Regions from separate parts of the Virgibacillus byunsanensis genome, predicted to be linked through region 1. Evidence: riboswitches for the same ligand, from Rfam matches in the RefSeq annotation. Region 1 holds a riboswitch; each other region holds the start of a gene.
What was found. Region 1 has a riboswitch for S-adenosylmethionine ahead of metK (methionine adenosyltransferase). Riboswitches for the same ligand answer to the same signal wherever they lie in the genome.
Positions count from the first base shown of each region.

Region 2: it holds a riboswitch for S-adenosylmethionine, as region 1 does, so the genes downstream of both, ACFQ3N_RS14540 (5-methyltetrahydropteroyltriglutamate--homocysteine S-methyltransferase) here and metK (methionine adenosyltransferase) in region 1, are expected to answer to the same signal.
Region 3: it holds a riboswitch for S-adenosylmethionine, as region 1 does, so the genes downstream of both, ACFQ3N_RS00825 (PLP-dependent aspartate aminotransferase family protein) here and metK (methionine adenosyltransferase) in region 1, are expected to answer to the same signal.
Region 4: it holds a riboswitch for S-adenosylmethionine, as region 1 does, so the genes downstream of both, ssuE (NADPH-dependent FMN reductase) here and metK (methionine adenosyltransferase) in region 1, are expected to answer to the same signal.

Region 1 is NZ_JBHTKJ010000063.1:8,349-16,871, reverse strand. It holds gene ACFQ3N_RS17520 (ABC transporter permease) at 1-482, opposite strand, end outside; gene ACFQ3N_RS17515 (ABC transporter ATP-binding protein) at 540-1,328, opposite strand; gene ACFQ3N_RS17510 (ABC transporter substrate-binding protein) at 1,341-2,333, opposite strand; gene pckA (phosphoenolpyruvate carboxykinase (ATP)) at 2,575-4,164, opposite strand; SAM riboswitch class I at 4,374-4,480, shown strand; gene metK (methionine adenosyltransferase) at 4,603-5,802, shown strand; gene asnB (asparagine synthase (glutamine-hydrolyzing)) at 6,306-8,219, shown strand; gene ACFQ3N_RS17490 (C39 family peptidase) at 8,257-8,523, opposite strand, start outside.
Region 2 is NZ_JBHTKJ010000041.1:152-7,687, reverse strand. It holds gene ACFQ3N_RS14550 (LLM class flavin-dependent oxidoreductase) at 1-579, shown strand, start outside; gene ACFQ3N_RS14545 (ATP-grasp domain-containing protein) at 599-1,552, shown strand; gene ACFQ3N_RS14540 (5-methyltetrahydropteroyltriglutamate--homocysteine S-methyltransferase) at 1,648-2,799, opposite strand; SAM riboswitch class I at 2,879-2,986, opposite strand; gene ACFQ3N_RS14535 (S8 family peptidase) at 3,507-4,715, shown strand; gene ACFQ3N_RS14530 (manganese catalase family protein) at 5,035-5,895, shown strand; gene ACFQ3N_RS14525 (cation:proton antiporter) at 6,020-7,204, shown strand.
Region 3 is NZ_JBHTKJ010000001.1:178,512-187,034, reverse strand. It holds gene ACFQ3N_RS00845 (helix-turn-helix transcriptional regulator) at 32-1,018, shown strand; gene ACFQ3N_RS00840 (YpmS family protein) at 1,050-1,679, opposite strand; gene ACFQ3N_RS00835 (SGNH/GDSL hydrolase family protein) at 1,694-2,590, opposite strand; gene metX (homoserine O-acetyltransferase MetX) at 2,994-4,049, opposite strand; gene ACFQ3N_RS00825 (PLP-dependent aspartate aminotransferase family protein) at 4,075-5,835, opposite strand; SAM riboswitch class I at 6,001-6,120, opposite strand; gene rarD (EamA family transporter RarD) at 6,195-7,100, opposite strand; gene megL (methionine gamma-lyase) at 7,300-8,484, shown strand; gene ACFQ3N_RS00810 (short-chain dehydrogenase) at 8,486-8,523, opposite strand, start outside.
Region 4 is NZ_JBHTKJ010000044.1:10,066-18,588, reverse strand. It holds partial or broken gene ACFQ3N_RS15060 (hotdog domain-containing protein) at 84-451, opposite strand; gene ACFQ3N_RS15055 (hypothetical protein) at 666-1,226, shown strand; gene ACFQ3N_RS15050 (DUF4352 domain-containing protein) at 1,248-1,820, shown strand; gene ACFQ3N_RS15045 (DUF3231 family protein) at 1,861-2,880, opposite strand; gene ACFQ3N_RS15040 (hypothetical protein) at 3,854-4,252, opposite strand; gene ACFQ3N_RS15035 (SurA N-terminal domain-containing protein) at 4,410-5,195, shown strand; gene ACFQ3N_RS15030 (YpzI family protein) at 5,269-5,409, opposite strand; gene ACFQ3N_RS15025 (DUF3231 family protein) at 5,514-5,810, shown strand; gene ACFQ3N_RS15020 (DUF3231 family protein) at 5,770-5,943, shown strand; SAM riboswitch class I at 6,102-6,208, shown strand; gene ssuE (NADPH-dependent FMN reductase) at 6,328-6,873, shown strand; gene ACFQ3N_RS15010 (LLM class flavin-dependent oxidoreductase) at 6,901-8,286, shown strand.

The DNA of each region.
Region 1 (8,523 bases):
AAAGCAGAATAGACAACAAGTGTTGTTATAATAACTGATATTAGTGCCCCCATTGCAATGATAGAAATATATCCTGGTCCTAAAGCAACAATTATAATAGGTCCGAGTGCTACTTTAGGCATTGCATTCGCTACGACTAAATAAGGATCCATTATTTTGGAAAACCGTACAGATGACCATAGTACTGAGGCAATAAATATTCCTAAAATGGTACCTATAATAAAACCAAGTACGGTTTCAAATAAGGTTACTTGCACATGTTTGATCATGGATCCGTCCAAAACTTTATTCACAAGTAATTGGATTACCTCAGTTGGAGAGCTAAATAGAAGGGGGTCTATCCAATAAAAGGTGCTTGCGACCTCCCATGCTACAAAAAACACAACTAATATTAGCAGTTGCCAAGTGAAGACAACTTTTTGTTCGCGTTTAATTTTATTTTTATAGTTTTCAAAAAGACGTTGATCAGATTTAGATTCCATGGTCACTCAACACCTTTAGTTGTAATAATCACGAAGTGTGATAAGAAGTAGGAGTTGTTACATATCACTCGTTTCAAGTGTGGCTTCATCTTTATTTAACTCCTCCCAGATCTTATCAAAAATGATTTGAAATTTTGGATGTCTTCTTACTAAAAAGGGTTTCTCATTTCGTAACTCGATAGGCACTTCAAAAACTTTTTCTATCTTACCGGGATTTGATCCCATTACGAAAATTCTATCACTCATGGCAATTGCTTCACCTATATCGTGCGTAACTAAAACAGCAGTTTTGTGATAGGTTTCTAGAAGTTGTGAAACTAAATCTTCTAATTTTAATTTTGTTTGGTAATCAAGTGCCGAAAAGGGTTCATCCAAAAGGAAAATTTTGGGTTCATTGATTAACGTTCTAACTAAAGCCACACGTTGACGCATACCGCCAGAAAGTGAATTAGGATAAGCGTTTGTAACACTTTCTAAACCCACTTCTTCTAGCAATTTTAATGCTTTTTCTCTTGTTTCAATTGTATTAGTGTTGCATATCTTTGGCCCAAGTAACACGTTATCAATGATAGGTTTCCAAGGGAATAAATAATCCTGTTGTAGCATATAACCAATGGCTGATTCGGTGTTGTTTATGGCTTGATTGTTTAATAGAACTTTACCTGCTGTTTGTTTCATAATTCCTGCTATTATAGAAAGTACCGTTGACTTGCCGCAGCCGCTAGGTCCTAAAAGTGCGACAAACTCTCCTTCTTTAATAGATAACGTTATATTATCTAATGCTCTTGTGTAATTATTTTTTGAAAAATAATAATGTGATACGTGTTCTAAGGTTAGAAATCCCAATGTTTTCCCTCCTTAGTCTTCAATTACGTCCTCAGCGAATTTAGTGTTTACTAGATCATCGTAGGATAAATCTCCTGCTGGTAGTTCTCCAGCTTCACCCATTATATCTTTTAGATTATTCCATTCTTCTTCATCTAAAATAGGATCGGTAGCAAAGGAACCTTGGTCTTTATAACGGTCTATGGAAGCTGCTAACATATCTAGTTCTGTATCCTCGAAATAAGGTTGAATAACTTTTGCTATTTCTTCGGCACTATGTTCTTGGACCCATTGTTGAGCTTTATAAATAGCTTTTGTAAACTTCATGACTTCTTCTTCATTTTTATCTATAAAGCTTTGTTTCGTCATGAATACCGTGTATGGAACATGACCCGACTCTTCTCCAAAAGAGGCTACGATATGACCGCTTCCTTCTTTTTCAAAAGTACTTGCGGTTGGTTCAAATAACTGAACATAATCTGCATCACCAGATACAAACGCACCAGGTATATTTGCGAAATCAACGTTTTGTAATAAATTTAAATCTGCATGTGGATCTATGTTATGATTTTTTAAGACAAACTCACCAACCATTTGCGGCATTCCGCCTTTGCGTTGACCTAAAAATGTACTGCCTTTAAGATCTTCCCACTTAAAATCAGGCTGGGGTTCCTTGGATACTAGAAACGTTCCATCTGTTTGTGTTAATTGTGCAAAATTAATAGCGTAATCTCTTGAGTCTTGAGCATAGACATAAATCGAAGTTTCTGATCCAACTAGGGCAACATCAGCGCCATCTGATAATAAAGCGGTCATGGTTTTGTCGCCACCCCATGTCGTTGTTAACTCAACATCCAATCCTTCATCTCCAAAAAAGCCTTTTTCAATAGCTACGTATTGCGGTGCATAAAAGAGGGAACGGGTAACTTCTGCAATTTTAATAGATGATTGTTCATTTGAATTACAGGCAGACAGGAAAATTAAAAATACACAGGAAATAACGGTAAAAAACTTAAATTTTTTCATACTGTTCGACCCTTTCAGTGTCTAGTTGTGGTGTGTCAAGACAGTTTATGCTTTTAGTGAAAAATGTGTGAATGCCTATTTTTAGCGGATGAAAAAATGTGAAGAAGCATAAATAAAAACCGATCCCTGTTTTAGGAACCGGTTGTTAGCATCAAACTAACTATTAAATTTTCATGCTTTTTTTCACTCATATATTAAATCCTTTTGGGATGAGGAAACAATTAGTGTTTTCCGTTTAGGTTTAGCTCTTAAATAATGGACCTGCTTGCTTAATTTCGTCACTTGCTTGTTTAAACTTTTTAAAGTTCTCGTGAAACTTCATTGCAAGTGTTTGTGCTTCGGTGTAGTACGCCTCTTTATCTTTCCATGTGTTTAAAGGTACTAGCACCTCATCAGGTACACCTGGGACATGCATCGGCATTTCCAATCCAAAGATATCGTCTGTTGTAGTTTCAATTGTATTTAGTTCACCTTCTAATGCTGCATGAACCATTGCACGTGTATACGAAAGTTTCATACGGCTTCCAACACTGTAAGAACCACCAGTCCATCCTGTGTTAACTAAAAATACGTTCGTATCATACAGGTCAATTTTTTCACCGAGCATCTTAGCGTAAGTCGAAGGTGCTAATGGTAGAAATGGAGAGCCAAAGCAAGCTGAAAACGTAGCTTGTGGTTCAGTGACTCCTCGTTCCGTTCCGGCTAACTTACTTGTATATCCACTTAAAAAGTGATACATTGCTTGTTCCTTTGTAAGTTTACTTATTGGTGGTAACGTTCCAGATGCATCAGCTGTAAGAAAAATAATTGCATTTGGATGTCCTGCAACACTAGGTGATATGATATTATCAATGTTTTCCAACGGATAAGCAGCACGTGTATTTTCTGTTAATGATGTGTTGTCATAATCAGGTATTCGCGACTCTTCATCTAAAATTACATTTTCTAACACAGATCCAAACCGAATGGCATCAAAAATCTGTGGTTCTTTTTCTTGTGATAGATTAATACATTTCGCGTAACACCCACCTTCAATATTGAAGACGCCATTTGGACTCCATCCATGTTCATCATCACCAATTAATCGCCTGTAGGGATCAGCTGACAACGTAGTCTTTCCTGTTCCGGATAATCCAAAGAATAATGCTACGTCGCCTTCTTGACCGACGTTTGCTGAACAATGCATGGATAAAATATCACGACGAGGTAATAAATAATTCATGACAGAGAATATAGATTTTTTAATTTCTCCAGCATATTCTGTACCACCTATAAGAATAATTCTCTTTTTAAACGAGACAAGAATAAATGTTTCTGAGTTTGTACCGTCAACTGCTGGATCTGCTTTAAAAGTAGGAGCAGATACCACTGTAAATTCTGATTTATGTGTTTCAAGTTCTCCCTCTTCAGGCGTAATAAATAATTGTCGTGTAAATAAATTATGCCAAGCGTATTCATTAATAACCTGGATAGGTAAACGGTAATTAAAGTCCGCACCAGCAAATCCGTTAAATGAAAATAGTTCATTCTTTTCCTTTAAATAGTCAACAACTTTCTCGTATAGTTTCTCAAATGACTCTTCATCAATTGCCTGGTTAACAGAACCCCAATCAATAAATTCCTCACAACTGTCATCTTTAACGATAAATTTGTCTTTAGGTGAGCGTCCTGTATAAGTTCCTGTAGTAGCTTGAATAGCACCAGTAGCAGTTAGTTTACCTTCTTCTCGTGTTAAAATTCGTTCTACTAAACGTGGTACTGCTAAATTTTTATGCAAGTTTTTATGCGCTAATAATTTTTTTAATAGATATGATTGTTCCACCGTTTTCATGGTATTCCCTTCCTTTTTTGATGGATTTGTTCATAAAGGCAACAGTTTTCACTGTAGTTTTGTAAATCTGATTAATAGTATAACACAATTAAATATATAGTCCATACTAATAAGTGCTTTTTATTTGTAAAATTTGTCCACCCTATAAAAACTGGAAAAAAGTTGACACTATGGTCTACTTTCGTTACGATATACTTCGAGCGGATACTCTCTTATTTTAGAGTTGGTGGAGGGACAGACCCTATGAAACCCGGCAACCGTCACTATGTGAAAAGGTGCTAATCTGGTGCAAGGAACGTTCCTTGAACAATAAGAGCGAAAGGCCACAACTCCTTTCCTCATGAATGTAGGAAGGGTTTTTTTGTTTTTATTAAACTTAAAAAAATAACTGAAAAAAACAGAGTTCCGTAACACAATATAAAGGGAGGATTTAGCCATATGGCTACTAATCGTCGTTTGTTTACATCGGAATCGGTGACTGAAGGACACCCTGATAAAATATGTGACCAGATTTCAGATGCAATTTTGGATGAAATTTTAACGAAAGACCCTAATGCACGTGTTGCTTGTGAGACAACTGTAACTACTGGGTTAGTGTTAGTATCTGGAGAAATTTCTACTACTACATATGTAGATATTCCTGCCATTGTGCGCCAAACCATTAAAGATATCGGATATACGCGGGCGAAATTTGGTTTTGATGCCGATACATGTGCTGTACTTACTGCAATTGATGAACAATCTCCAGACATTGCCGGTGGAGTAGACACAGCATTAGAAACTAGGCAAGGAAAGACGAGTGATGAAGAAATCGCAGCAATTGGCGCAGGTGATCAAGGTTTAATGTTTGGATTTGCTTGTGATGAGACAGAAGAACTTATGCCACTTCCTATTTCACTAGCCCATAAATTATCAAAACGTTTAGCAGATGTACGTAAAGAAAAAATTCTTGCCTATTTACGTCCAGATGGTAAAACCCAGGTAACAGTAGAATATGATGAGAATGATAATCCTGTTCGAGTAGATACAATAGTGGTTTCAACACAGCATCACCAGGACATTACCACAGAACAGATTGAAAAGGACATTATCGAACACGTTATTCGCCCAGTAATACCAGAGAACTTATTAGACGAAACAACGAAGTATTTTATTAACCCAACTGGCCGCTTTGTAATTGGTGGTCCGCAGGGGGATGCTGGATTAACAGGTCGAAAAATTATTGTTGATACGTATGGTGGTTATGCTCGTCATGGTGGGGGAGCTTTTAGTGGAAAAGATTCTACTAAAGTTGATCGCTCGGCAGCATATGCAGCACGTTACGTAGCAAAAAATATTGTAGCAGCAGGACTAGCTAAAACCTGTGAAGTCCAGTTGGCGTATGCCATTGGTGTTGCAGAGCCGGTCTCCATTTCAATTAACACATTTGGAACAGGGACAGTAAGTGAAGAAGTATTGGTGGAAACGGTTCGTAATTTATTTGATCTTCGTCCAGCAGGAATAATCCGGATGCTTGATTTACAAAAACCGATATTTAGAAATACAGCTGCATATGGTCATTTTGGAAGAACAGATATTTTATTCCCGTGGGAGAAAACGGATAAAGTTGATGAATTGAAGGCATTAACTTCAAAGTAGGGGACAAAAGCTAGAAGCGCCCGTTAAGCGACGTATGGGCTGCGCCTGCGCATCGCGGGTGGGTCGACGTTGCCGCCGAAAGTGGTGAAGTTAGTCGATCTTCCAAATCCGCATGAGATTCACTCCAGAGTATAAGATTCACTCTGACTTTCGCCATTATTGGCGAAAAGTCAAGTTCATCTAAAAGGAAACATGCCCCTTCATAGGGGTATGACGACGTTGGGCCGGGAGCCCGCTTTTAGTCGGCCTTCCTTTGCTAAGCGAATCGATGTTGACTTATCGTAAAGAGGATCAGGAAGCCCACTGGTCGTTGGGCGCTGAACGCGGCTTAGACAGTCAATAAATTATCCACAGGCTCCTATTTTTAATTTCTTAAACTACAAAAAAGGCGTTAAATGATTAACGCCTTTTTTGTTTGCAAAAGACATTCGTATATGTAATTGGATACTGATTTATGATATAATTTCAAGGATTCAACATGATTCGAAGGAGAGGCAGAAGCGATGTGTGGTTTTATCGGTATGATTCGTAATAACTCTAAGATACAAGATGAAGATAGTATTAATTTATTTAAAGAACAAAACAATATTATTAGCCATAGAGGACCGGATGATGAAGGGTATTTTCATGATGATTATGTGTCCTTTGGGTTTCGACGTTTAAGTATTATTGACATAGAAAGTGGCCAGCAGCCATTAAGTTATGATGATGAAAAGATATGGCTTATTTTTAATGGCGAAATATACAATTATGTTGAGCTGCGAAGAGATTTGGTTGACGAGGGTTATGAATTTGCAACTGAGTCCGATACGGAAGTAATTGCAGCGTTGTTTTCTAAACATAAGGAAAATGCGTTTCAATACTTACGTGGAATGTTTTCTATTTTAATTTGGGACAAAGACCAGGAAACACTTTTCGGGGCGCGTGATCCATTTGGTATTAAGCCGTTGTTCTATCATGAAACAGATGAGGGTACTGTTTTTGCATCAGAAAAAAAGAGTATTACGTTACTGATGGAGAATGAAGAAGTAGATAATGATGCTTTGCAACATTATTTAAGCTTTCAATTTGTACCAGAGCCTATGACAATGACTGCTAACATTAAAAAGGTTGAACCAGGTCATTACTTCGTGAAAAAACCTGGACAACAGTTGAGTTTTAAGCGGTATTGGCATGCAACATTCAACCCTGTTTTGATGAACAAAGCAAACTGGATTAAACGAATTCAGGATGTTATGTATGATTCAGTTAATATTCATATGCGTAGTGACGTACCTGTTGGATCATTCTTATCTGGTGGGATTGATTCCACGATAATTGTTGCAATGGCTAAAGAATTCAATCCGAATATAAAGACGTTCTCTGTTGGGTTTGAACGAGAAGGATTTTCTGAGGTAGATGTGGCTAAGGAAACAGCAGACAAATTAGATGTTGAAAATATTTCCTATATTATTTCACCAGAGGAATATGTAGAAAAGCTACCAAAAGTAATGTGGCATATGGATGATCCTTTAGCCGATCCGTCATGTGTTCCGTTATACTTTGTTTCTAGAGAAGCCCGAAAGCATGTTACGGTTGTACTATCAGGTGAAGGTTCTGATGAATTATTCGGTGGATATAATATTTACCGTGAGCCTGAATCGCTTAAAATGTTCAATTCCATACCAACACCTGCAAAAGGTCTTTTGGCAAGAGTAGCAGATGTATTACCTGAAGGTGTTAAAGGGAAAAGTTTTTTAGAGCGTGGAACAACGCCATTACGTGATCGTTATATCGGTAATGCAAAAATGTTTGAGGATGAAGAAAAATTTCAGTTACTTAAGCACTACAATGAAGACTTATCATATCAACGCATTACAAATAAACTATTTGATCATGTAAAAGATTATCCACTTGTTAATCAAATGCAATATGTAGATATTCATACTTGGATGCGTGGGGATATTTTATTAAAAGCAGATAAAATGACGATGGCTAATTCCCTTGAATTACGTGTTCCTTTCTTGGATAAGGAAGTGTTTCAAGTGGCAAATGAAATCCCAGTAGATTTAAAAATTGCTAACGGAACCACAAAAAGTATCTTACGTGAAGCTTCAAGAGGTATCATTCCGGATCATGTTCTTGACCGTAAAAAACTAGGTTTCCCAGTGCCAATTCGACACTGGTTAAAGGATGAATTAAATGGATGGGCAAAACAGTTAATCCATGAAAGCCAAACAGATCATTTATTGCATAAATCCTATATTCTTAATTTACTTGATGCACATTGTCAAGGTAGAGGGGACTATAGCCGGAAAATTTGGACAGTGCTTATGTTTATGCTTTGGCATCAAATCTATGTAGAAAATAAATTTGATATTAATGAATTAAGAAAACAAGATAGTGACATCAGGTCTATTACAACAGCACCACTATAAGAAAAGATAGAAGCAAATAAAAACAGGCGATTACGGTTTAATATATCGTAATCGCCTGTTTTCCCATTTGTACCCATGCCGCTTCGAATTCCTCAATGGGAGCTTGGGTATTTTTATTTAACGGATCATTAAAATAAATATATTCATTATCATAACCAGTAATTAACACGGAATGTTCTTTCATGGTTACTTTTTGTGGCCCATCTGGTGTTTGCCAAGTTGTGAATTTACTTTCTGGCAACCTGTTATAACTAGTATTAATGATGACCCATACAGGTCTGTTGTGGGCTAGCTGGTTAAATAC
Region 2 (7,536 bases), on a different contig from region 1:
GGGAAATTTTATAAAATCGAAAACACGGAACTTTCACCAAAGCCAGTACAACGTCCAAACCCTACTTTATATGCTGGAGGTGAAAGCGAAAAAGGTAAACAAGTAATTACTTCTCTTTGTGATGCTTACGTGATGCATGGAGGTACGGTTCAAGAAATTGAAACCAAAATCAATGATATAAAAGAGCGCAGAGATGCTACTGGCCAGAACCCATTACAATCATTTGGTTTGGCAGCATATGTTATTTGTCGGGATACTGAAAAAGAAGCATTAGAAGAGTTAGACCGAATTACGACAGTGAAAGATGCAAGTGGTTATTCAGGTTTTGATGATTTCACATCAAAGTCAGAGCTTGAGCAACAGATTAAACTACAAGACTACTCTGTATCAAATCGTGGCTTGCGACCAAATTTGGTTGGAACACCAGAGCAAATAGCCAAACAAATATTGGCATTTGAAGCAGTAGGGGTAGATCTACTATTGTTACAAAGTTCACCCCAGCTAGAGGAATTAGAGCGGTTTTCCAAACAGGTGATGCCACTGGTCGAAGAATTACGAGAAAGTGTAACAAACATTTAGTAAAGAGGGGTGGTTAAGTATGAGTAAAATATATATAATTCATGAAAATAATGAATGGACAGAGCATTTACTAAAAAGATTAGAAGAGTTAGAACTTCCATATGAAGATTGGCTATTAGATAGTGGTACAGTTGATTTAACAACTGTACCGCCAGAGGGTATATTCTATAATAGAATGAGTGCTTCATCCCATACTCGTGGAAACCGTTTTTCACCAGAACTGACAAGTGCTGTACTGTCCTGGTTAGAACAACATGGTAGAGTTGTCGTTAATGGAAGTTGTGCGCTTAGGCTTGAAGTAAGCAAGGTATTGCAATATTTGGAGCTCGAAAAATATGGTATTAAAACACCGAATACGATTGCTGCAGTTGGAAAAAACGAACTACTAAAAGCCGCAAAATCCTTTGAAGGGAAGAAATTTATTACCAAGCATAATCGTGCGGGTAAAGGGCTTGGCGTTCAACTTTTCCAATCAGTAGAAGCTTTAAAGCAGTATGTAGAGAGTGATGATTTTGAGGAGCCAGTAGATGGAATAACACTAATTCAAGAATACATTGAATCACCTGAATCGTATATTACTCGTTGTGAATTCGTAGGTGGTAAGTTCGTTTATGCTGTCCGTGTCGATACTTCAGAAGGTTTTGAACTATGTCCAGCAGATGCTTGTATTATAGATGATTTATATTGTCCTGCAGGTGAGGAGCCACAAGGTCAATCGAAGTTTCAGATAAGAGAAGGCTTTGATCATCCAGTTCTTGAAAAATACGAAAAGATGCTAGCCGCAAACGATATACAAGTTGCTGGAATCGAATTTATTCAAGATGAATATGGGGATATTTTTACCTATGATATAAATACCAATACGAACTATAATAGCGATGCAGAAGCAGAGAGTGGAAAGTTTGGAATGTTGGAAGTTGCAAACTATTTAGGTAAACAGCTTAGAAAAATGAAAGATAAAGCCCATCTATAATGGGAAAACAAAGGCAAGAGAGACGTTACAATCGTCTCTCTTATTTTTGGTGCAAAAAAGACATATCACTTGGATATGTCTTTCTATTAATATAATTATTTCCAAACGGATTCGGCTATCTCAACCACGTGACGGATTTTAGCCCATTGCTCGTCTTCGGTTAGAATATTTCCTTCTTCTGTGGAAGCAAATCCACATTGAGGACTCAAGCATAATTGCTCTAACGGAACATATTTAGCAGCTTCTTCAATCCGTGATTTTATCTGCTCAGGATCTTCCAACTCACCGAACTTTGATGTGATTAATCCGAGCACAATCTTTAAGTCAGGTCTATTTACATGATGTAGCGGTTCAAATCCTCCTGAGCGTTCATCATCAAACTCAAGGAAAAGCCCATCTACATTTAAGTCACCAAAGATAATTTTGGAAACTGCATCATAACTACCGCTTCCTGCATACGTAGATTTATAATTCCCTCTGCAAATATGCATCGTAATTGTCATATCCTCTGGCTTATCGACAATAGCTTCATTAATGGTTTTAGCAAACAGTTCACTGATTTCCTTAGGATCGTCACCTCTGGCTTTCAAAATCCCACCAGAAAGAACCAAATCACTTCTGGATTCCTGCTCAAGGAATAATGACCAAGTCGTATCATCTAATTGTAAGTAGCGACAACCTGCGTCGTATAGGGCCTTTATAGTTTTTTTATAAACTTCTGCTATATCACTGAATAACGCTTCCTTACTAGGATAAAATTCCTTTTCTTCTTCTCCAATTTCCCTGAAGTAAAGCATGCTTGGACTTGGAATCGTCATTTTAGCCGTATGTGATCCTGCGACACTGTGTAAATATTTATACTCCTCGACTACAGGGTGATTATCAAAATCAAGTTTTCCGACTACTTTAACCGAATGAGCTTTTGTTTTTTCTCCGTTAAATGTAAGACCAGTGTCTAATTCGATAAACTTAACCCCAACAAGTTCTTGAATGAAGTCCAGATGGAACCAGGCACGCCTTAACTCACCATCTGTGACGGACTGTAAACCTACTTCTTTTTGTTTTTTTACTAGTTTAGCAATTTCCTCATTTTCAATTTCCCAAAGGTCATTAGCGGTAATGTCCCCGTTTGCTTTACGTAAACGTGCCTGTTTAATCCGTTCAGGTCTTAAAAAACTACCTACATGGTCAGCTTGAAATGGAGCTTTTTGATCCGTTTTTGCATTCGATTGTTTGATTTGTGTCATTTGAATCCCTCTTTCTAATTTTTTTGATAAAAAAACGAACCTTCCTCAGAAAGAAGAAGGTTCGTAATAGACGACTTTCTTCTCATCTCCTAGGTGTAATGATCCACCTACTGGAATTAGCACCGGACCTAAATGGTTGGTTGCTGAGACATCTACGGGCCAGTCCCTCCGTCTCTCTGGATAAGAAATAAAATATTTAATTTTGTTAAAATAATTATTTTCTATTACTCTATATGAATTAGCTGAAAATTGCAAGAGGTAAATCGTAGAGTTGGGCAATTCAGGAGTTTAGAAAATTTGGGCAAGTAATAACCGTGTCTTTAGTAGGCATTATTACTTAAATTTTTATTTTCTCTATCTAAATAGGGACCATATTGTCGGAATTTTCATTTTCCGTCTTAAATATGTATGTATGTGATTTATCATTTTTCTTCCTTGATGCTTGTGATAGCCCTATTACTTACTTTATTAATTATGTATTTCATTATGGATGAAAGTGTAGTGCAAAAGTTTACAGTAATCACGGTAATTTTTGACACCTTTTCCCAATATGAATTAGCAGGATTCTACTCTTTTTAATAAGAATATATACATTATATTTTAGAAAACTTGGCTTATCGCCAAGCCTTTATGGCGAAAGGCTTAGTTGCACTTATGCAGATAGGAAAGTTTTATAATTTCCTATCTGCCAAAAAAGGAGGAATAGTATGATGAAAGCATTATGGAGTGGGTTGACTTTGGCATTTCTATTAGCAGTTTCCCCAATGATAGGAGAAGCAGCAATGGATAGAGGTGACGCCATGTCAGAGGGTGAAGTATTTGTTAGTGCTGTGGATGCAAAAGGTGCCCATGTTAAAGATGAGGTTGTTGTAAAGTTTAAGGAAGGTATAACGAAAAGGAAACAGGATAAAGCAATAAAAGGGTTAAATGCTAAAATTATGGCAGATGAAGATGTCGTTGAATCTCCTTTTAAAGTACTTAAAGTTGGGAATGTAGATGCGGTTGTTAAAGCATTAAATAAAAATCCTAACGTGAAGTACGCAGAACCAAATTATAAGCTGTATGCTACATGGTCACCAAATGACACTTATGCTAACACAGATTATCAATATGGACTGTTTACAACAAATACAGATGTTGCATGGGATATAGCTCGAGGCAGTAGTAGTCAAGAAATTGCAATTTTAGATACTGGCGTTGATTATAAACACGAAGATTTACGGAATAAGACAATTCAAGGGTATAATTTCGTTCAAAATAACACGAACCCAATGGATCGAAATGGTCACGGAACCCATGTTGCAGGGACTGCTGCAGCTGAGACGAATAATGGAATTGGGATCGCTGGCATGGCACCAGATACACAAATTTTGGCAGTTCGTGTTCTAGATGCAAGAGGCAGTGGCACATTGGACGATGTTGCAGACGGAATTATATATGCTGCGGATTATGGTGCTGAAGTTATTAATCTATCACTTGGTTGTGATTGTGATACCCAGACGTTAGAGGATGCGGTGAACTATGCTTGGAATAAAGGAACAGTAGTTGTGGCAGCAGCTGGAAATGATGGTGTCTCTACAACTTTTGAACCTGCATCCTATGAAAATACTATTGCCGTTGGTGCAGTAGATAGTAATAATCAATTAGCGAGTTTTTCTAATTACGGTGTATGGGTCGATGTTGTGGCACCAGGAGTTGATATCGCCTCAACTGTGCAACGAGATGGTTATGCATATATGTCTGGTACATCAATGGCTTCTCCACATGTTGCTGGTTTAGCTGGACTATTAGCAGGTCAAGGTAGAAATAATGCAGAGATTCGTGCTGCTATTGAACAAACTGCAGATCCATTAAATGGGGCTGGATATTATTATGAACATGGTTTTATTAATTCAAGTGACGCGGTTAATTACTAGATTTAATTAAAAGAATACGAAAGATATTGTCTCACGGGGTAGAGCCCTGTGAGACATTTTTTGGCAGATAAGAAAGTATAAAAACTTTCTTATTTGCATAAGTGCAACTAGGTCATTCGCCATAAAGGCTTGCACTCCAAAGCATAAGAAAGCAAAGTATGCTTACCAAGAATCCCTATAACGAATGCCAAGTTTTCTAATATGAAAAGCGAATAAATTAGAGTCATAGCCATTTCCTTCACCAATTACAATTGACATGCATAAATAAGTAAAAGCTAGGTCTTTACCTACTTGTTAATATAAAAAGGAAGTGAGTGTATTGTTTTATCATGTAAAAGAGTTACAGTATCGTTCGAAGCCTGAATGTCCAGATCCGGTTTATGCTAAAAAGTTACAGGAAATACTAGGTGGCCAATTTGGTGAAATTTCAGTTGCTATGCAGTACTTATTTCAAGGGTGGAATACCCGTGGAGATGGGAAATATAGAGATTTATTGATGGATACAGGTGCTGAAGAGTTGGCACATATAGAAATGTTAGCTACGATGATAGCGAGACTTTTGGATGGCGCTCCAGATGTTGAACTCGATGAAGCTGCCCAAAACCCAGTTGTAGCAGCAATATTAGGTGGATCTAATCCACAGCATTCCATTGTTTCCGGTTTAGGAGCAATGCCTTCAGACAGTGTTGGAAACCGTTGGACAGCTGACTATATTATTGCAAGTGGTAATTTGTTAGCTGACTTTCGTGCAAATTTAAATGCAGAATCACAAGGGAGGTTACAGGCAGTCCGATTATATGAGCAGACGGATGATCGTGGTGTGAAAGATATGCTTTCATGGCTAATAGCAAGGGATACCATGCACCAGAACCAGTGGTATGCAGCAATTTGCGAATTGGAAGCAAAAGAAAACATTGTTGTACCAAGCACTTTCCCAAGAGAATTAGAAAAGCAAGAAGTTGCTTATACACTTTTTAATTATTCATTAGGTAATCAAAGTGCGGAGGGACGCTGGGCACATGGACCAAGTATGGACGGGCTCGGCACGTTTAATTATGTAGAGGACCCGTTACCATATGGTAAAAAGCCAAAGCTAAATCCTGCACCACCATATATTCACGATACACCATTATTTGCATTACGAAAATCTGATGATTTACCAGATCCAGATATGAAATAGATTACTTTAGATAACCTTACCAAGTTCCTATTATGGTAAGGTTATTTAGTTTTGTTTAATAGTGGTAAAGTAGGGGATGAAATAGTATAAGCGGGATTATTTTTTAAAAAGGAGCATCCTACTATTGAATGCACATCAAATTATACTTTTATTATTAATTGGATACATGGTATTTTCAATCGATAAAAAGAAAAATTATTTTCCAGTACCCGTAGTGTTAGTATTATTGGGTTTAATCCTTGCACCCATTCCTTACTTTGCTGAGGTGACTATCACAAAAGGGCTCATTTTTAATGTTTTTTTACCTGCATTATTATTCATCTCAGCATATAGTTTTCCGTTAAAAGCTTTAAAGAAGAATAAGTGGATCATTACTTGTTTAGGTACTGTTGGCTTACTACTTACTGTATCATTATTAGGTATATTGATTTATTTCGTCAGTAATCTCTTTGTACAATTCACGTGGATTGGAGCGTTGCTAATAGCTGCAATTCTCACGCCGACGGATCCTGTTTCGGTTGTTTCCATATTAAAAGAAACCTCTAGCGATAAAAAGATTGCCGATGTTGTGGAGGGGGAGTCCCTGTTGAACGATGGGACAAGCATTGTTATTTTTACCGTTCTGTTGGGTATGTTTGTAAATGAAACAAGTTTTTCGTTTAGCACGTTAATTGGTGAATTTTTGATTGTTTCTCTGGGTGGTATATTCATTGGTATCAGCTTTGGCTGGCTAATGAGCAAAGCAGTTCATTATACACATGATCGGCAGTACCAAGTCATGCTTAGTGTAATCGTTGCCTATGGAAGTTTTTACATAGGTGAAATTATTGGGGTTTCTGGTGTTCTGGCTACTGTTTCTGCTGGTTTGATGCTTTCGTGGGAGTTTGGAAAAAATAGTAAGGAAGACCATTTTCGTAATTCATTAGATGGATTTTGGAGCATTGTGGAGCCATCATTTTTATCGTTGCTATTTCTGTTGATTGGAATTCAAGCAGGGGATTACCTGATTTTTCCTGAATGGTACCTTGCAATTATCATTTTTATCTTATCAATAATCGTTCGCTTTGTAATTCTAATCAGTCTTACACAAACAATACCAGCATGGAAACATCAATTCAGCATGAAAGATACTTCGTTGATAACTTGGTCTGGTATAAAAGGTACCATGTCAATAGCATTGTTAATGGGGTTGGAAGTAGCATCTGATAAGAATGACATTCTTATTTCGTTGACATTTGCAGCAGTGTTATTGTCGCTTGTTATTCAAAGTGCAGGGATATATCCCTTAACCAGGCGATTAAAAGGGTGAATGTTAAGTTGGATGCCCCTTTTAGATGTTTCAATTCGATTGTATTACAAACAGATAAATAATAAGCTTGTCCTCTTACAGGTACAATCGAATGAATGGTTTGAAAAGGGGCATTAACATTAAAAAGTGATCATAGTAAGGTTACTATTGTTCGCTATTTAGGCTGGTTTCGTAAAGTTGTTGCTTTTGTGACAATAGGTATAAACTGCGACGTAACTTTAGGCTTATTTCTAAGAACGCGTGCTATTGCCGCCGTCTGGGATCGCTACGGGCGGATGCTTTCCGCGGGCACGGCTTCAGCCTCCGAAGCGGAAAACCACCGCTTCGGTGTC
Region 3 (8,523 bases), on a different contig from region 1:
AGTTTTCTAGTTAACTAGGAGGTATGGAAAGATGGAACGAGGGAGCAATTATCGTTTACTAAAAATCAAAGAAATATTATTTAACGAAACCGATGAATATAACGAACTGGACCTTCAAGAGCTTAGTGAAAAGTTGCGCCTTTTAACAGATGATATGACATTTGATAGTAGAACAATTAAACGGGATCTAGCAATATTGGATGAAACCGACTTTGAAATTGTACGGAATACAGGCAAATTTGGAAAAACATTGTTTAGTCATCAGGCAAGATTATTTGAAACGTATCAATTACGCTTAATCATTGATGCTATTTTGTCTGCTCGTTTTATTACGACGAATGAAAAGAAGAAGTTGATCAATAAAGTAAAGCAGTTAACAAGTAAATCCATTGCTAAAACGTTGCCAGAGCCCATTCTATTTAGTCAATCAGCCAATATCGATTATGAACTGGTAAAACTAAATATTGATTGTGTACACCGAGCTATTTCAGAGTCAAAAGTCCTTACCTATCAATATGGTAAATTTAATGTGGACAAGCAGTTTGAATATCATCGCAAGGGGGATCGATATTATGTAGAACCATATGCCTTGATTTGGCAAAATGATTATTACTATCTTATTGGCCGGTTTCAGGAAACAAATGAAATGCGTCATTATCGTCTTGATCGCATTCGAAATATTGAAGTGAATGATACACCTTTCAAAAAAGGGGATTTTCAGTTACAGGACTATGTTAACCAGAGCTTTCACATGTTTGCAGGTGAGGAAATATGGATAAAAGTTCGCTTTCATATCAATCTGGTAAATGTCGTACTTGATCGGTTTGGGCAGGAAGCAGATATGAAGCAGGTGGATGATGACTACTTTGTGTTAACGACGAAAGCTAAATTATCAGATGGGTTAATAAACTGGATATTAACCTGGGGGAACCAAGCAAAGGTTCTATCACCTGAACATTTAGTGGATAAGATGAAAGAGAAAATTAATCAAATGAATGAAGTATATCAAGAAAAATAAAAGGAAGCGTAACATATGACGCTTCCTAAGACTAATTTTGTTCTAAATCAATTCCCAGTGTTCTATACGGTACTCTTATTTTTATTGCAATGTTATTAGCTACTAAATCAATATACTGAACTTGAACTTCAAAATTACTACGAATATTCATTTCGGTAACGGCAACATAAATTTCTTCCTCTTTTGGGTTTACGGTAACCCATTCAGGCATTGGTAAGTACTTATCCATATATTCCATTATTTTCCGATTGGGAAGTTCTAACAATCCTATTGAAATAGACCTTTGTTTAAGAATAACATTACCATTTTCCTGAACGAGAGGCTCAAAATGTACAGAAAGAGGTACAGTGGATGAAAAAACAGGTAATTCCCCAATCAAATGAACATCTTCCTCAAGGGATATTTCATAGCTATGGTTCGTATTTTTTAACAGCTTATCGATATATGCATTAACTAGTTCGTTTAGATTTTTTTTCGTTGTTCGTACAGTAAATTCTGATCCTGCTTCTAATTGTTGTGTATCAATCGAAGGATATTCTGATTCAGGAACAGGCCAAAAGATTAATGTGAATAGTGTTAAAAAAATAACGATATTAAAAATAAATAAACTATAAAATAGCCGCTTCCATTTAGTGTTTTTTAACGTTTTTTGTTCAGGCATGGAGTTCACCTTTCCTATTGGGTTACATATTCTAATACACGCTTAGCAATTCGTTGATATCCATTGTAATTTGGGTGGAATTTATCTTCAGCAAATACATTTTCATCTGTATTTGTAAATAAATCTACTGTTGGTATAAATGTTAAATTCTCATGATTGCTAGCAACTGCTTCACCAGTTCTGTTCCAGTCCTCAACAATAATACCAAGCTCCTCAATATCGTCAAAATACTGTTCAAATGGATTATAGAATCCTAATAAATACACATCAGCATTACCATTTATAGACTCTACCGTTGATATAATCTCCTCTAACCTTTCTTCATATGCTATGCGTTCCTGAACAAAATCTTGGAATGATAGATTAGTAAAGTTTTCCTTAACCACTTTCATAATATCATTTGCACCAACTGTTAGTAAGACAATATCTGCTTCTGCTATAGAAGTAGATATTTCCGGATCTTCTATACGTTTCAAAAGTTGATCAGAGCGGTTGCCACGCTTACCAAAATTGTCAAATCTCACAAGCTGCTTATTTTTATTGATCGTGTTATCTAGAATACCAATATATCCACCTTCACCAGTTTCATCCCCGACTCCTTGTGTTAAGGAGTCACCAATAGCGACTACACGTGTTTCTTTATTAGTGAAAAAGTCAATAGTACCCTGTACCGCTTCTGTAATAACATCCTTGAATTGGGTTGTTAAAGGGGAATTATCCGTATCCTCTTCTATTTTTTGTTCTTCTGTGTCCTCATCCTCTGTAGTATGGGTTTCTTCTTCACTCTCCTGTTGAAGAGAGGGGTTATCAATGGTTACTTGATCCTTTTCGTTCCATATATCGACGATGAAAAAAATACCTGCCCCCAGTAATAGCAGAATTACAGCTAACACTAATCTTCGTTTATTCATGCAAACCACACCTAAGCTGATTTATTATATTATATGGCATTTATTTATAAAATGCCTAATTTTGTATAGGTAATTCATAAGTAAATTAAACTCCTATTCTATTCTAGCAGATAAGAAAGTATAAAACTTTCTTATCTGCATAAGTGCAACTAGGTCATTCGCCATAAAGACTTGCACTCCAGAGCATAAGGGAATCTAAGAAAGCAAAGTTCGCTTACTAAGATTCCCTTTAACGAACGCCAAGTTTTCTAATCTTATAACAACAAACAGTATAATACTTACTATTAAGTATTAACAAATAAAAATTCGCCTAAACACTCAGGCGAATGAATATATAGTATTATTTACTTTTACCCCAATATAGTATTGCTTAAACGCTTTTTTCTACTATTATGCTTCTTAATCAGCTTTGGGATTCGTTTAGGAAATCAAAAACAATGTTTCCCCATTTATGAAACTCAGTTAGAAAGCCGTCATGGCCAAAATCAGTGTGGATATGGTAATAGGTGCTATTTGGTATTGCCTCTGCTAATTCGTTTATAATGGGAGGTTCATAGACAAGGTCCTTTTCATAGCTGATTGCTAGCACGGGACATTGTATGTTTTGAATAGCCTTTTTCCATTCACTTCGATGGAAACTAACATCGTGATTATTCATCGCTTCTAATAGGTAAAGATAACTATTTGGATCAAAGCGGTGTGTTAATTTTTCTCCTTGATAATCTAGATAAGATGTTACATCATACGTTTTGCCCTTTTTCTCTCGATCAAAACGCTTATTGAATAATGCTGAACTACGATAGGTTACCATGCCAATCATCCGAGCTAATTCTAAACCTTTCAATGAATGATTGGAATCGTAATTCCCCTTATTCCAATTTGGGTCTGCTTTTATGGAGGAAGCTGCAATATGGTTAAACGCTATACCATAATCAGAGAATGTAGGTGTTGCAGCAAGGACAATCAACTTATCTACAAAAGCAGGGTATAAGAGGCCCCATTCAAGTACTTGCATACCTCCAAGGGATCCTCCTGTAACTGCTGCTAATCTACTGATTTCTAGTTTTTGTAGTGCCATAAATTGTGCGCGCACCATGTCACGAATCGTAATGTTTGGAAATGATGTGCGATAAGGTTCATCAGTTGCTGGATTAATAGAAGCGGGTCCAGTTGAACCGTCACACCCTCCAAGCACATTAAAAGTAATAACTTGAAAGCGTTCGGTGTCGATATACTTCTTCCGACCAATTAGCCCACTCCACCAACCAGGACTACTATCTGTTCCAATTGTATGGTGATTGCCTGTTAATGCGTGGCATACTAATACTACTGGTGCAGACTTTGGTCCGGCAATTTCATAACGTAATGTCACCTTATCAATTGTCTCTCCAGAATCTAACTGGAGCGGACCAAATGATATGTCATTTATAATAGGTGTTTTTGTCAACATGTGTACCATGAAAATCCGCTCCTTTTCAACTCTATTAAACTTCTAAAGGAACCCTTGCTTCTTTGTTTTCCCTTAAACGGAGTGCTTCCTCATATGGATTCGTATTAGTAATTACAGTAATACCAGAGGCTTTAGCATGCTCTACCGTTTGATCATTTGTTTCAGGTTTTTCTATCAAAAGAATTTTCCCTTGTTTGTTAATAAATTGCTCAATTGCTGTTGCTGGTAATGCTTGATTTTCCAACCACACGGCGTCAATGTCAACAGGGATATCTGAAATAGTTTTATACGTTTTCTCTCCAAACAACTCTTGTTTGGTTTCGTGAACGGGTAAGATTTGAAACCCTAATTGCTGGAGTTGCTCTGTGTTTTTGTATAAAGAACTAGATGTATCGTCTAGACCAACTACGGCAATTGCCTTTTTTCGAACTGCTCCATTTTCTCTAGCAAAGGGTGAAGATACTAACCACTTAATGGCATCCTCTTCTGTAGATTGAAATGAAGTTTTTGAGTTTGTTGCTTTTGCAATGGCTTGATCTAAATCAACTAATATATCTTTAGTAGACTCGATACCGATGGATAGGCGAATTAATTCCTCTTTAACACCGCTCTTCTTTAAATCCTCTTCACTTAACTGTTGATGAGTGGTTGAAGCTGGATGGATAATAAGGGACTTGGCATCCCCAACATTAGCTACATGCGACCAAAGTGTCACTCCATCGATTAATTTCCGCCCTGCTTCACGTCCGCCTTGAATACCGAATGTAATAATAGAACCAAAGCCATTACTTAGGTATTTTTTAGCTAACTTATGTGACGGATGATCCTCAAGCCCTGGGTAATTTACCCACTCTACTGCTGGATGCTTTGTTAAATAGTCGGCAACTTCAGCTGTGTTCTGATTATGACGTTCGATGCGTAAGTGTAAGGTTTCAAGACCTTGTAGTAACAGAAATGCATTTTGTGGACTTAAGCATGCTCCAATATCTCTTAGTAACTGAACACGTAATTTGATCGCAAAAGCCGCAGGTCCAACATCAATATAACGCAATCCATTATAGCTTTCATCAGGTTCTGTAAGTCCAGGGAACTTTTCATTATTCCAATTAAAACGTCCACCATCAACGACGATTCCACCAATAGTAGTTCCATGACCACCAATCCATTTTGTAGCAGAATGGACTACGATATCAGCACCCCACGTCAAGGGTTTTGTTGAATATGGTGTAGCAAATGTATTATCAATAATAAGTGGGATACCGTATTTGTGAGCAACTGCTGCTACTGCCTCAACATCGAAAACGTTTAGGCTCGGATTTGTAATGATTTCCCCGAAGACAGCTTTTGTTTTATCTGTAATGGCATCTTCAATGGCCTCTGGCTTAGTACCGTCTACAAACTTTACTTCAATTCCATAGCGTGGAAGCGTGTTAGCAAATAAATTGTATGTTCCCCCGTACAAATTACTGTCGGCAATAATCTCATCACCAGCACTTGCAATATTTAGAATGGCTAAAGTAATTGCAGCCATACCAGAGGAGGTTGCCACTGCTGCTACCCCATCCTCCAGTTGAGCAACCCGTTGTTCAAATGCATCGACGGTTGGATTCCCAATACGAGAATAGATATTTCCAGTTTCCGCTAAACCGAATAAATTTTGTGCATGTTCTGTGTCCTTGAAAACATAGGAAGTAGTTTGATAAATTGGTACTGCTCTTGATCCGGTTGTTGGATCAGGTTCCTGACCTCCGTGAAGTAATACTGTTTCCTGATTAGGTAAATGAAAATTTGACATAAATAATTCCTCCTTCGATTTTTGTTCAAGCAACAGCTCCAAATCTGAGTACTATTGAATGACAGAATCAGCGACGTATAGGACGTACGCTTTTGTTCAAGTCTGGAGGAAGAGGAGAATTTAAAAGCCCTCTTCCTAAGAAGAGGGCGTATGTAACGGTTCCTCCTCTTATCTTCCAGATCATAATGTGATCTGTAGGATTTAGCACCTTTCAAAGCAATGTATACATTACTTTAGGTTGCCGGGCTTCGCAGGGCCTATTCCCTCCGCCACTCTTGATAAGAGATTTAACTAATATTAAGTTATTAAGCATTATATAAGAAAAGTCGTTTGTTCGTCAACCGTTTTTAGAAAATAAATTAAATTCTTTTTCTTTGTCTGATTGGTCGATGATATGCTGAACCCATATAAATAATTAAAGCAATCCATATTAATACAAACGAGATCAAATGTGCTTGTGAGAATGTCTCGCCGTAAAGGAAGACCCCTAAGATTAACATAATTGTAGGTGCAAAATATTGGAGAAAACCAACCATAGATAGTGGAATTCTTTTAGCACCATTAGCAAACGATAAAAGGGGGATTGCAGTTGCTACCCCAGCTCCAAGTAATAATAGACTAGTAGTGGAGAAGAGGGAGTTCCAAGATAATGAACCATCAGGTATTGAAAATAAATAAATTGCTGCAAGTGGTGTTACAATCATTGTTTCGATCGTTAACCCAAACATTGCTCCGATATCAACCATTTTTTTCAGCAATCCATATATGGCGAAACTAAAAGCGAGCAATAATGATACCCAAGGGAATACACCAAAGCTAATAGTAAGGTAAATGACGCCAATTCCTGCTAATATAATAGAGAATAATTGCCTTCTTGTTAATGTTTCCTTTAATACAACGATCCCAAGTAAAATACTCACAAGTGGATTAATATAATAACCAAGGCTTGCCTGTATGACATGATCACTGTTCACTGCCCATATAAATGTAATCCAGTTCACACTGATCATAATCGAGGCTACGGTAATACCGATAAGCTTTTTCTTATCTTTTATAATTACTTTGCATTCTTTAATAAAAGCTGGCCATTTCCGTAAAATCAAAACAATTACCAGCATAAAGACAAATGACCAAACAATGCGGTGCGCCAAAATTTCGCCAGCTCCAACATCTTGAACAAGTTTCCAGTACATCGGCAAAAATCCCCACATTAAGTAGGCACCGGTTATATATAAAATTCCTAACTTTTCCTGATTTTGCTGCATGGTGCAACCCTTCTTTTCTACAGATATGTTTCCTAAATATAATCAATCTTCCAAATAAATTAATTCTAAGAGTATCCCTATAAAAAAGCAAAAAAAGTGCTTGATAGTTTTAAGGGAAAACGCTTTCAAAAAAGTGTTTTATAGAATATGATAGTAAATAGGGAATGTATAGGACAAAATCAATATAGGGGGAGAACTTATGACTGAAAAACATAAAAACTTTGAAACGACAGTTATCCACGAGGGCTATGACTCCAAAGAGATGCTGGGCAGTCTTAGTACGCCATTATTTCAAACATCAACATATACATTTGATACCGCGGAGCAAGGTGAACGCCGGTTTGCTGGTGAAGAGGACGGTTATATTTATTCACGTTTAGGTAACCCTACCGTCTCTGTGTTGGAAGAACGGATTGCGGCTTTGGAAAAAGGGGAGAGAGGACTTGCTTTTGCCTCAGGAATGGCGGCAGTATCTGCAGTACTAATTGCTTTAACCAAAGCGAATGATCATATTCTTTGTTCGTCAGGATTGTATGGATGTACATTTGGATTATTAACGATGATGAAAGAAAAATATAATATAACGCATGATTTTTCCAATATGGCAACAAAAGAAGATGTTCGTGCATTAATTAAACCTGAAACAACATGTATTTATGTAGAGACACCGATAAATCCAACGATGAAGTTAATCGATCTGAAAATGGTAGCAGAAGTGGCGAAAGAATTTAATATTCCAGTTGTAGTAGATAACACGTTCTCTTCACCATACTTACAACGACCACTTGAGCTTGGTTGTGACGTTGTATTACACAGTGCGACCAAATATATTGGGGGACACGGAGATGTTGTTGCAGGGCTAGTAGTAGGTAAAAAAGACTTTCTTGACTCGGTAGCCATGACAACACAGAAGGATATTGGGGGAATTATTTCTCCATTTGATGCCTGGCTTTTAATACGGGGATTAAAAACACTACCCGTTCGTCTTGATCGTCATTGTGATAATGCTGAAAAAGTATTTGAAAAGCTGCGTCATCATCCGAAAGTAGCTAATATCTATTACCCAGGAGATGAAAGCCACCCTGATTATCCGATCATGGAAAAGCAAATGAAGCGTGGGGGCGGTTTAATCTCGTTTGAAATTAAAGGAACAAAAGAAGACGCACAGCAAATGCTCAATAACCTTTCCTTTTTAAAAATTGCTGTTAGTTTAGGTGATGCGGAAACATTAATCCAGCATCCAGCAACAATGACACATTCAGTTGTTCCAGAAGCATCCCGATTGGAGATGGGAATTACTGATCAACTAATTCGCTTATCTATTGGGTTAGAAGCATGGGAAGATATTTGGTCTGATGTAGAGCAAGCATTAAATAAACTTTAATCTAAGGGCGCATGTCCCAAGGTTCTAAAGTACCAATAA
Region 4 (8,523 bases), on a different contig from region 1:
ATTCAAGGAAAGTACCCAGTTTCGTTTTATAATCTCAATTCCATAATCATTCCACTATTTCCTATACACTGGAAATTAAAGGATTACACCAAAAAATCACCTTTTAAAACTATTTTTTCATGCTGGTTTTTGCATAAGAAGGTGCTCTTATAAATGTTCTATTCTTTTCTTGCTTTTCGTATTTTTCAATGATAACTTCACAAATGATTGTATCTCCAGTAAATACAGGTCTTAAAAACTCAAAATTCATATTACGAGCCAGTACATCATAGTCTCCTCCTATTTTTGTAGGAAGCGTCGCCGTTAATAACCCTTGTACGACAAGCTTCCCCAGTTCATCTGGAGTTTTATGATGGTTTCCTTCATCACCTGAAATCTCCGTGAATAATTCAACATCCCTTTTCGTAAAAGACCGTTCAAATATTATGATATCTCCTACTTTTAAAGGCAATTTAACCCCTCCTCCGTCTTTTCATATGATCCCCTTTTATAATTTCGCAATGTTATATTTATTTTAGCAAAAGATTGAATATAAAAAGACATAAGGTTTACCAATCTTTTAATTTTATAACGAAACCTGTACCGTTGCATATCTCTGAATAAAATAAATAATTTTTCGAGCATTACTAATAATAGTTATAACGACAACCAGGAGGGACAACATCATGAATAAATGGATAAAACTGCTGGGCGTTTCTTTCTTTTCACTTGGGTTGCTTGTGTCTTGTGAGAGTGCTGAGGATCAGAATCCAGAGGAGGTTGAACTAACAGACGATGATATCCAGGATCAACAAGTAGAGCCTGAAGTACCTGCTGAAATGGCAGAGAAATCCGAGTCGTTCGTGGATTATTTGTATAATATCGATAGTGAAGAAAAGATTGATGCAGCTAAAAACTTTATCGAAGAACATGTAATGTCTGATGCCCAAGAATTATTTTTATGGGCCACATCCATGAAATCAGAATCAGAAGACCAACTTTCTGACATAGAAGCCGTCAATATGACTGAAATCTCAGAGGAAGGTCAAACAATGCCTGTAGTTAAAGTTGAGGTAACCGATGCTAATGATGAGCAGGATACCATTTACGTTTTATTTAATGAAGATGAGAAAATTATTTTCTCTATACGGAAAGGTGAAGCAGAGAAAGAATCCGGTGAAGATGAACAGTTTATGGACCAAAATGATCTGAAAGAATTGATCGAAACTATTGAAGGTGAATTTTAGACAAGATTGGAGAAGATTAAATTGACTATTTTTTTAAAAATATTAGGAATATCTCTACTGGCAGTTGGTTTCTTAATCGGGTGTTCACCTGAGGAAACCGGTGAGCAGGATGATACAGAACAGGAAGTAGAAAACACAGAAGATGTACAGGATGATCAAGAAAATGACGAGGAAAACAATCAAGAAAAGGAACAGCAAGGTAATAATGTTGCTCAGGCTGGTGAGCCATTAGACATTAACGGTGTAAAAGTCACGGTATCGGAGGCTCAATTATTTGAAGGTGAAATTAATCAATTTGAGCCCTTAGAAGAGGATCATGCTGTTTTTTTTGACGTCACTATTGATAATACAACGGACGAGCAGGTATTCATTAGCGATATGGACTTTAAGTTGTATGGGGTGGATGAATTTGAACTAGGAAGGGCTTTACCATCCGATGAAATGGCTCTTTCTGCAGAAGTCAATGCTGGTAAGAAAGCAAGAGGTAAACTTTTCTTTGATGTTCCTCAGCAAGATGGCAATTGGGAAATACATTATGAAGACATAGCTTCATTCGGTGGAGATCCGGCCATTTGGGAAATGTCTGCTAAATAATTAGAGCTACAAAGAAAAAAGCAGTCACATGCAGCAACCGCTACATGTGACTGCTCTTTTTCTTTGTCAATTCATCTCTGTCAGGAGCATGTGGTGGTTTCTCCATCCATTGATTCTCGATCATGATATTAGCCCCGTCCTCAGCGTATTGCCCAACTTCTGTCATAACACGTAAATAAAGCCCAGAGATATCCCGACGATGCGTGAATGATATGGCCATTCCATAGTCACCTATCCCTGCACAGCTGAGAAAACCTATATGATACATCATCAGTCTATCTGAAAACGGAGGTGAATTCGATGTCGTGACAGTATGATCCCATGTCATTGGAGTCGGCAGGTCTTCCCCATGTAAGATTTTAGTGAAATGTTCCAGATGTTTTTGTGCAATCTTTCTTCCTCTTTCCATGTGTTTACGTACTTGTTGGGATTTAACCACTTGTTCAAATCCTAGCGTAAGCGCCTCAACTAATGTAGTCGTTTTTATATTCGCATATATATGCAATATTTCCTGACCAGTTACCGGTCTTTGTTCGCCAAACAAACCTGCGAGAAATTGTTGCTTTTGTATGTATTCTATATCCCTTTCATAACTAATATTTGGTGGACGTACTATTAAGCCCTTTGTTGTTAATAACTCTATTGATTCATTAAGCAGATCAGTGGAGGTTGATATACATTTGGTAAAGAACTCCCGTATTTCCTTCTTGACTAAATTCGGAAGGATCGATCCGTAATATGGTAGAGCACCTGTGGACATCATTTTCGTATAATATAAGAAAAATGTATCTTCATACAGCCGTGGCGCTTTTAAATTGACGTCGTCATCAGTGAATCCAATGGGAATAGGTATATCTTCTCGGTTAAATATCCTCTCAACAAATTCCACATGTCCTTTAGCAATACTTAGTGCATGGTCCAAAACGACATGAATTTCTTCATCTTCTACTACTTCTAAAAAATAATTTAAAACACAAATAGACATCGTGTCATTCATATAATTTTGCCATAAGCTCGTTAGCTCAACAGATGTTAAACGAATATTGCCTTCTGTTTCCATTTTTTAAAACCTGCCTTTTAGTGGGATAGGAATAGTTTTTCACCTTCATTCAATTCTATGTATTAAATAGAAATTTACTAGAAAATTAAATTATTTGTAGCATTAAGGGCTCAAAAATGCATTCGCCATCAAGAAACATATCAATTAGTAGCCTCAATCGTATAGTGGTTTAGGCTTTTCAAGTAATTCTATCCCCATTGTGTGATTCTTATGGAACGCACTTAAACCTACAACCTTTTATACATAACTTTCTATCTTTACTACCTAAATTAAAACGCATGGATTATATTAAAATCCATGCGTTTATGTGTGTAACGATGCAAGAAATATGGCTATTCGGTAGTTTTGGAAATAGAATCTTGATCGGAGTCAGTGCAACAAGTCCCCACACGGACAAAAGACTAAAGCTACCGGCAATAAATGTATGAAAAGGAGTACAGTTATTTTATTTAAATAATGTCCATTATTGAAACTTCCGAATATGTAGCCGAAGTTAAAAGCAAAACCACAATGACGACCATCCAATGGAAGATGAGCGTTACACCTGGGATTTTCGTTATGATGGCCTTTATTACTACAGTACTCTATCCCTACACAAAGGATGATCACATGAAACATCCGTTCCTAAATTAAAAAAAGAATATTAGAAAACTTGGCTTATCACCAAGCCTTAATGGTGAAAGCCTTAGTTGCACTTATGTAGATAAGAAAGTTTTATACTTTCCTATATACTAAAAAAGAAAAGCGCAAGCGCCTTGTAAGACACGACAAGCATAAGCAGGTCGTAGTTTGGATCCTTTACCAAAGTCGAACTGCTTATGTCTCGAGTATCTAGGTGCTTGCGCTGGACGTGGCCGTTTTTTGTAGATAAGTATACATAACTTTCAAATTATATACTCCCTCTTTACTAAAAATGAAAAGAAGGTGCCCTGGTAATAGATTGATTCCCCATTTGACACCTTTTTAGCTGGCTTTAGGTATTGTCTCTTTCCTTTAAAATGTCATTAATGATTTCAGTATGGAACGCTGACCATGCTTTTTCTTTGAAATGGAAAATGACACTAATGGTTAGAAGGACAAGATATATCAAAATAAAAATACTTCCAAGCATGATACCGTTTTTAAATAACACATCCTGCATCTTATTTGAAAATAAAAACAAAAGCCACGGAATAGATGTGACATAGATCAGGATAATACCTACTCCGTTCTTCTCTTTTATCATTCGGTAATGAACTAGTTGGAGCGTATCACTATCAAGTGTTTCATAGAAGCCTTTGATATCGGCTGTTTCCTCTAATTTTTTATTAGGCCCCTTTTGCTCTCGTAATGTTACATAAAGTTTATGTGCATCTCCTCGAAAAGAAAACATACGATCCCCCTAATACTTGCAATATCCGTTTATAGTGTTTACTTCATCATTAGATCCATACATTTGTGGCAGAAATGTGTAACCGGTGGAAAATGGATGTACAACCAATCATGATATGTTACAATAGCCACTAGTTAAATTTGAAAGGAGACTAACCTTGAGTAAAAAATGGCTTTTAAGTTTATCCCTCACCTTACTTGTATTCGTATTAGCTGCATGCGGAGATGAGGATGAATCTGCTGAAGATAACAATGATGATTCCAAAACGCAGGAGGAAGAACCTGCTGGAGATAGTGAGGCAGCACCAGAAATGCCTAAGCCTGATTTAGAAGGAGTACCTGAAGTTGTTGCGGAAGTAAATGGTGAAGAAATACCGAAAGAAGAATTTGAATCAACTTACCAAATGCAATTTCAACAAGCTGCCATGCAATCACAAATGACTGGACAAGAGGTTAACCAGGAAGAATTAAAAGGACGGATTGTAGACAGCATGATTGGACAGAGACTTCTTATTCAGGAAGCAGAAAATAGTGATTTGAAAGCTTCCCAAGAAGAAATAGACCAAACATTAAGCGAATTAGCACAACAAAATCAGATTGAATCAACAGATGCGTTCATCACCGCTTTGGAAGAACAAGGTATGTCTGAAAAAGAAGTTATGTCCCAGATCGAAACGCAAGTAAAAATAGATCAGCTTATTGCTAATGAGGCTGGAGACATTGAGCCATCTGAAGAAGAGCTACAAGAACTTTACGATCAGTACGCTCAACAGCAAGAACAAATGAATAAGCAAAGTGAAGATGGCGAGAAAAAAGAAGTACCATCTTTTAAAGAAATGAAACCAGACCTAGTAGCACAAGTTGAAAGACAAAAAGAATCCGAAGCTGCTCAAGCGCTTATTAAAAAACTGCGTGAAGATGCAGATGTAACCAAACATTTATAATAAAATAAAGCTAAAAAAAGGTTGCGTTCAACATGAACGCAGCCTTTTTATATATACTTATTGGGTTTCCTTTTTACTTTTGACCATCATTCAACTTTCTGGCTTCTTCCGGGCTGGACATTTTTGCTGATCCTTTATAGCGAAGACCTACATCGCGGTCTGATTCCACACGTCCACTTTCTCTTAACTTCTTTTCTTGACGATCTTTTCCCATTTTAACCACCTCCTTATTTAACATGAGTCTTTTAGTAAGATTTATACACCTTTAAAGAGAGTTCCATTCCATAGCTTAATCCCTTCGCTAATAGTTAATCATGATTGATAGGGAAATCATTACTTATTGGGTTCAGTCAAGTAAGTCAACATAAGCAATTAATTGATTACTTTCTAAGTGGCGTTAAACTATCTGATTCAATCATGGCTCAGATCAGTGATAAACTAACTGAAGGATTCATCCCTACCCCGGTGTCATGGGATCATGGCGTTTTAGACTCAACTAGAAAAACCTTTTCAGAGAAATTAATGCTGGCATTAATTACTGGAATAGCAACATCAGCCATTGGAAATTACGGAGTTGCAATGGGGTTTTCTCCCAAGAAGAGATATAGCTGCTAAGTATGCAGAGTTTATTAAGGATACTGGCCAATTTTCAGAAGACGGTGCCAATATACTTATTAAGAATGGCTGGATGGAAAAGCCTCCACAAGCTGATGACAAGTTAAAACTGGCTAAAAAGAAGCATCCATAATGTGCTCTCTATAATCAGTTTTGACCAAGCCAAATAGTGTAAACACTTTTTCAAAAGCAATTACTTAAAATTCTTTTATTTTTTAGGAAATTGGTAAACTTTTAAAAATAGGTTGACTTTTCTAATTATTAGGATTATCATAAGTATCAAATTTAATATTCTTATCAAGAGAAGCTGAGGGATCTGGCCCGTTGAAGCTTCAGCAACCTCTGACGTGTTCAGAAAGGTGCTAACTCCAGCAAGACATTTTCTTGGGAGATAAGAGCGGATATTTATTAGAGTTACCCTCTTTTCTCGTTTTCGAGAATAGGGGGTTTTTTATTTTATGTGAAAAGGGTTTTTAAAAGTTGGCCGTATCCAATTAGATTAGAAAGGGTGATCATGATGAGTGAAATAGTTATATTATCCGGAAGTCCTTCCAAAAGTTCTAGATCAGACTTAGTCTTAAAATATCTTGGCTCCATTCTAAAAAATGAGGATTTTACAGTAACACATGTATCCATTAGAAATATTCCTAAAGACGCATTATTTTATGGTGAGTTTGAAGACCCTGCCGTTAAGGACATCGCTTCCCTTATTCATGAAGCTAAAGGGGTAATTGTTGGTTCACCAGTTTATAAAGCTGCTTATTCTGGAGTGTTAAAAGCATTACTGGATATACTCCCTCCTGATGTTTTGCAGGGTACACCAGTGCTACCTTTAATGACAGGTGGAAGCCAATCTCATTTACTGGCGATCGAGTACACGCTTAAACCTTTATTAGCTACACTAAAAGGTCAAAACCTCAAAGGGGTCTATTTACTTGATGATCAAATAGATAAAACCCAACTGAATAACCCCATTATTCACCTTGAAACTCTGGAACGGCTAAGAAAACAACTTGATTACTTTATCGAGACCGTAAATAGACAGAAGGATCGTGTTTTATAACGTACTTCTTGGAGAGGGGATACTATTATGACAAGGAAAAGAATTTATTTAAATGCTTTTGATATGAACTGTTCTGGACATCAATCACCAGGATTATGGACACATCCAGAAGATCAATCCCACCGCTATAAGGATAGCGACTATTGGATAGAGCTTGCACAAATCTTAGAAAAAGGCCAATTTGACGCTGTATTTCTTGCAGATGTATTAGGAACATACGATGTTTACCAAGGATCTCGAGATGCAGCTATCCGTCAAGGTGCACAATCTCCTGTTAACGATCCATTACTTGTTGTTCCATTAATGTCAGCAGTAACCAAGCATTTGGGGTTTGGGGTTACTGCTTCTGTAACCCATGAACATCCATACACGTTTGCTCGCCGTATTTCTACCTTAGACCATTTGACAAACGGCCGTATTGGCTGGAATATCGTAACTTCTTATCTAAAAAGTGCTGCTGTTAATGTGGGATTAGAAAACCAAATTAAACATGATGAACGCTATGACATTGCCGGGGAGTATTTAGAAGTTTGCTATAAGTTATGGGAGGGCAGCTGGGAAGATGATGCTGTTCAACTAGATAAACAGAATGGTATTTATACAGATCCTAGTAAAGTCCATGATATTAATCACGAAGGAAAATATTATAAAGTACCTGGCGCCCATTTAAGTGAGCCTTCTCCACAAAGAACTCCAGTACTTTATCAAGCAGGAGCTTCTAAAAAAGGGCGTGCTTTTGCTGGTAAGAATGCCGAATGTATATTTATCGGGGCACCAACCATAAATGCTGCGAAACAATCGGTTACAAAATTACGTGCAGAGGCGAAAGAAACAGGAAGATCTCCAGAGGAAGTCAAAATCCTTACCATGATCACGCCAGTAGTCGGTAAAACGGAACAAGAAGCGATTGAAAAATATAATGAATTGAAAAAACACATTAGCTATGAAGGAGCATTAGCATTGTTTGGTGGTTGGACCGGAGTTGATTTATCCAGTTACGCCCCATACGAAAAACTTCGTTATGTAGAAAACGATGCCATCCAGTCCACGTTAGAAAACTTCACAAAAATTGACCCGGATATAGAATGGACAGTGGATAAGATTAAAGAGTCTGTCGGAATTGGTGGCATGGGTACAAAAATGGTCGGTAGTCCTAAACAAATCGCCGACGAGATGGAACGTTGGGTAGATGAAGCTGGGGTTGATGGCTTTAACATAGCCTACGCAATTACCCCCGGTACATTTAAAGATTTTGCTGAATTAGTTGTTCCTATTTTACAAGAAAGAGGTCTGGTTAGAAGAGAATATGATGGGGAAACATTACGAGATAATTTGTTTGGAGAAGGTAGTCAATTACCCGATCATCATGCCGGTAAAAGCTATTCATTTAAAAGGAAAACAGTCGCAACTTGATTAGTTACAACTTTAAGTAGGTAGAAACGGGACCGTACTTCTTTTACGATCCCGTCTACATTACTTTAAGTTTCGAAACCTCCAATGAAAATTATGATTGCGGTAATACATATAACAATCAAAATTTCCTCAAACAAAATCAACCACCCATTTTAAATCTGATATAGCCGTACAATGCCTTATTCAAGAAAGGCTGCTCCATGTATAATAAATAAATTTTACCTTTTGACCGTTCAT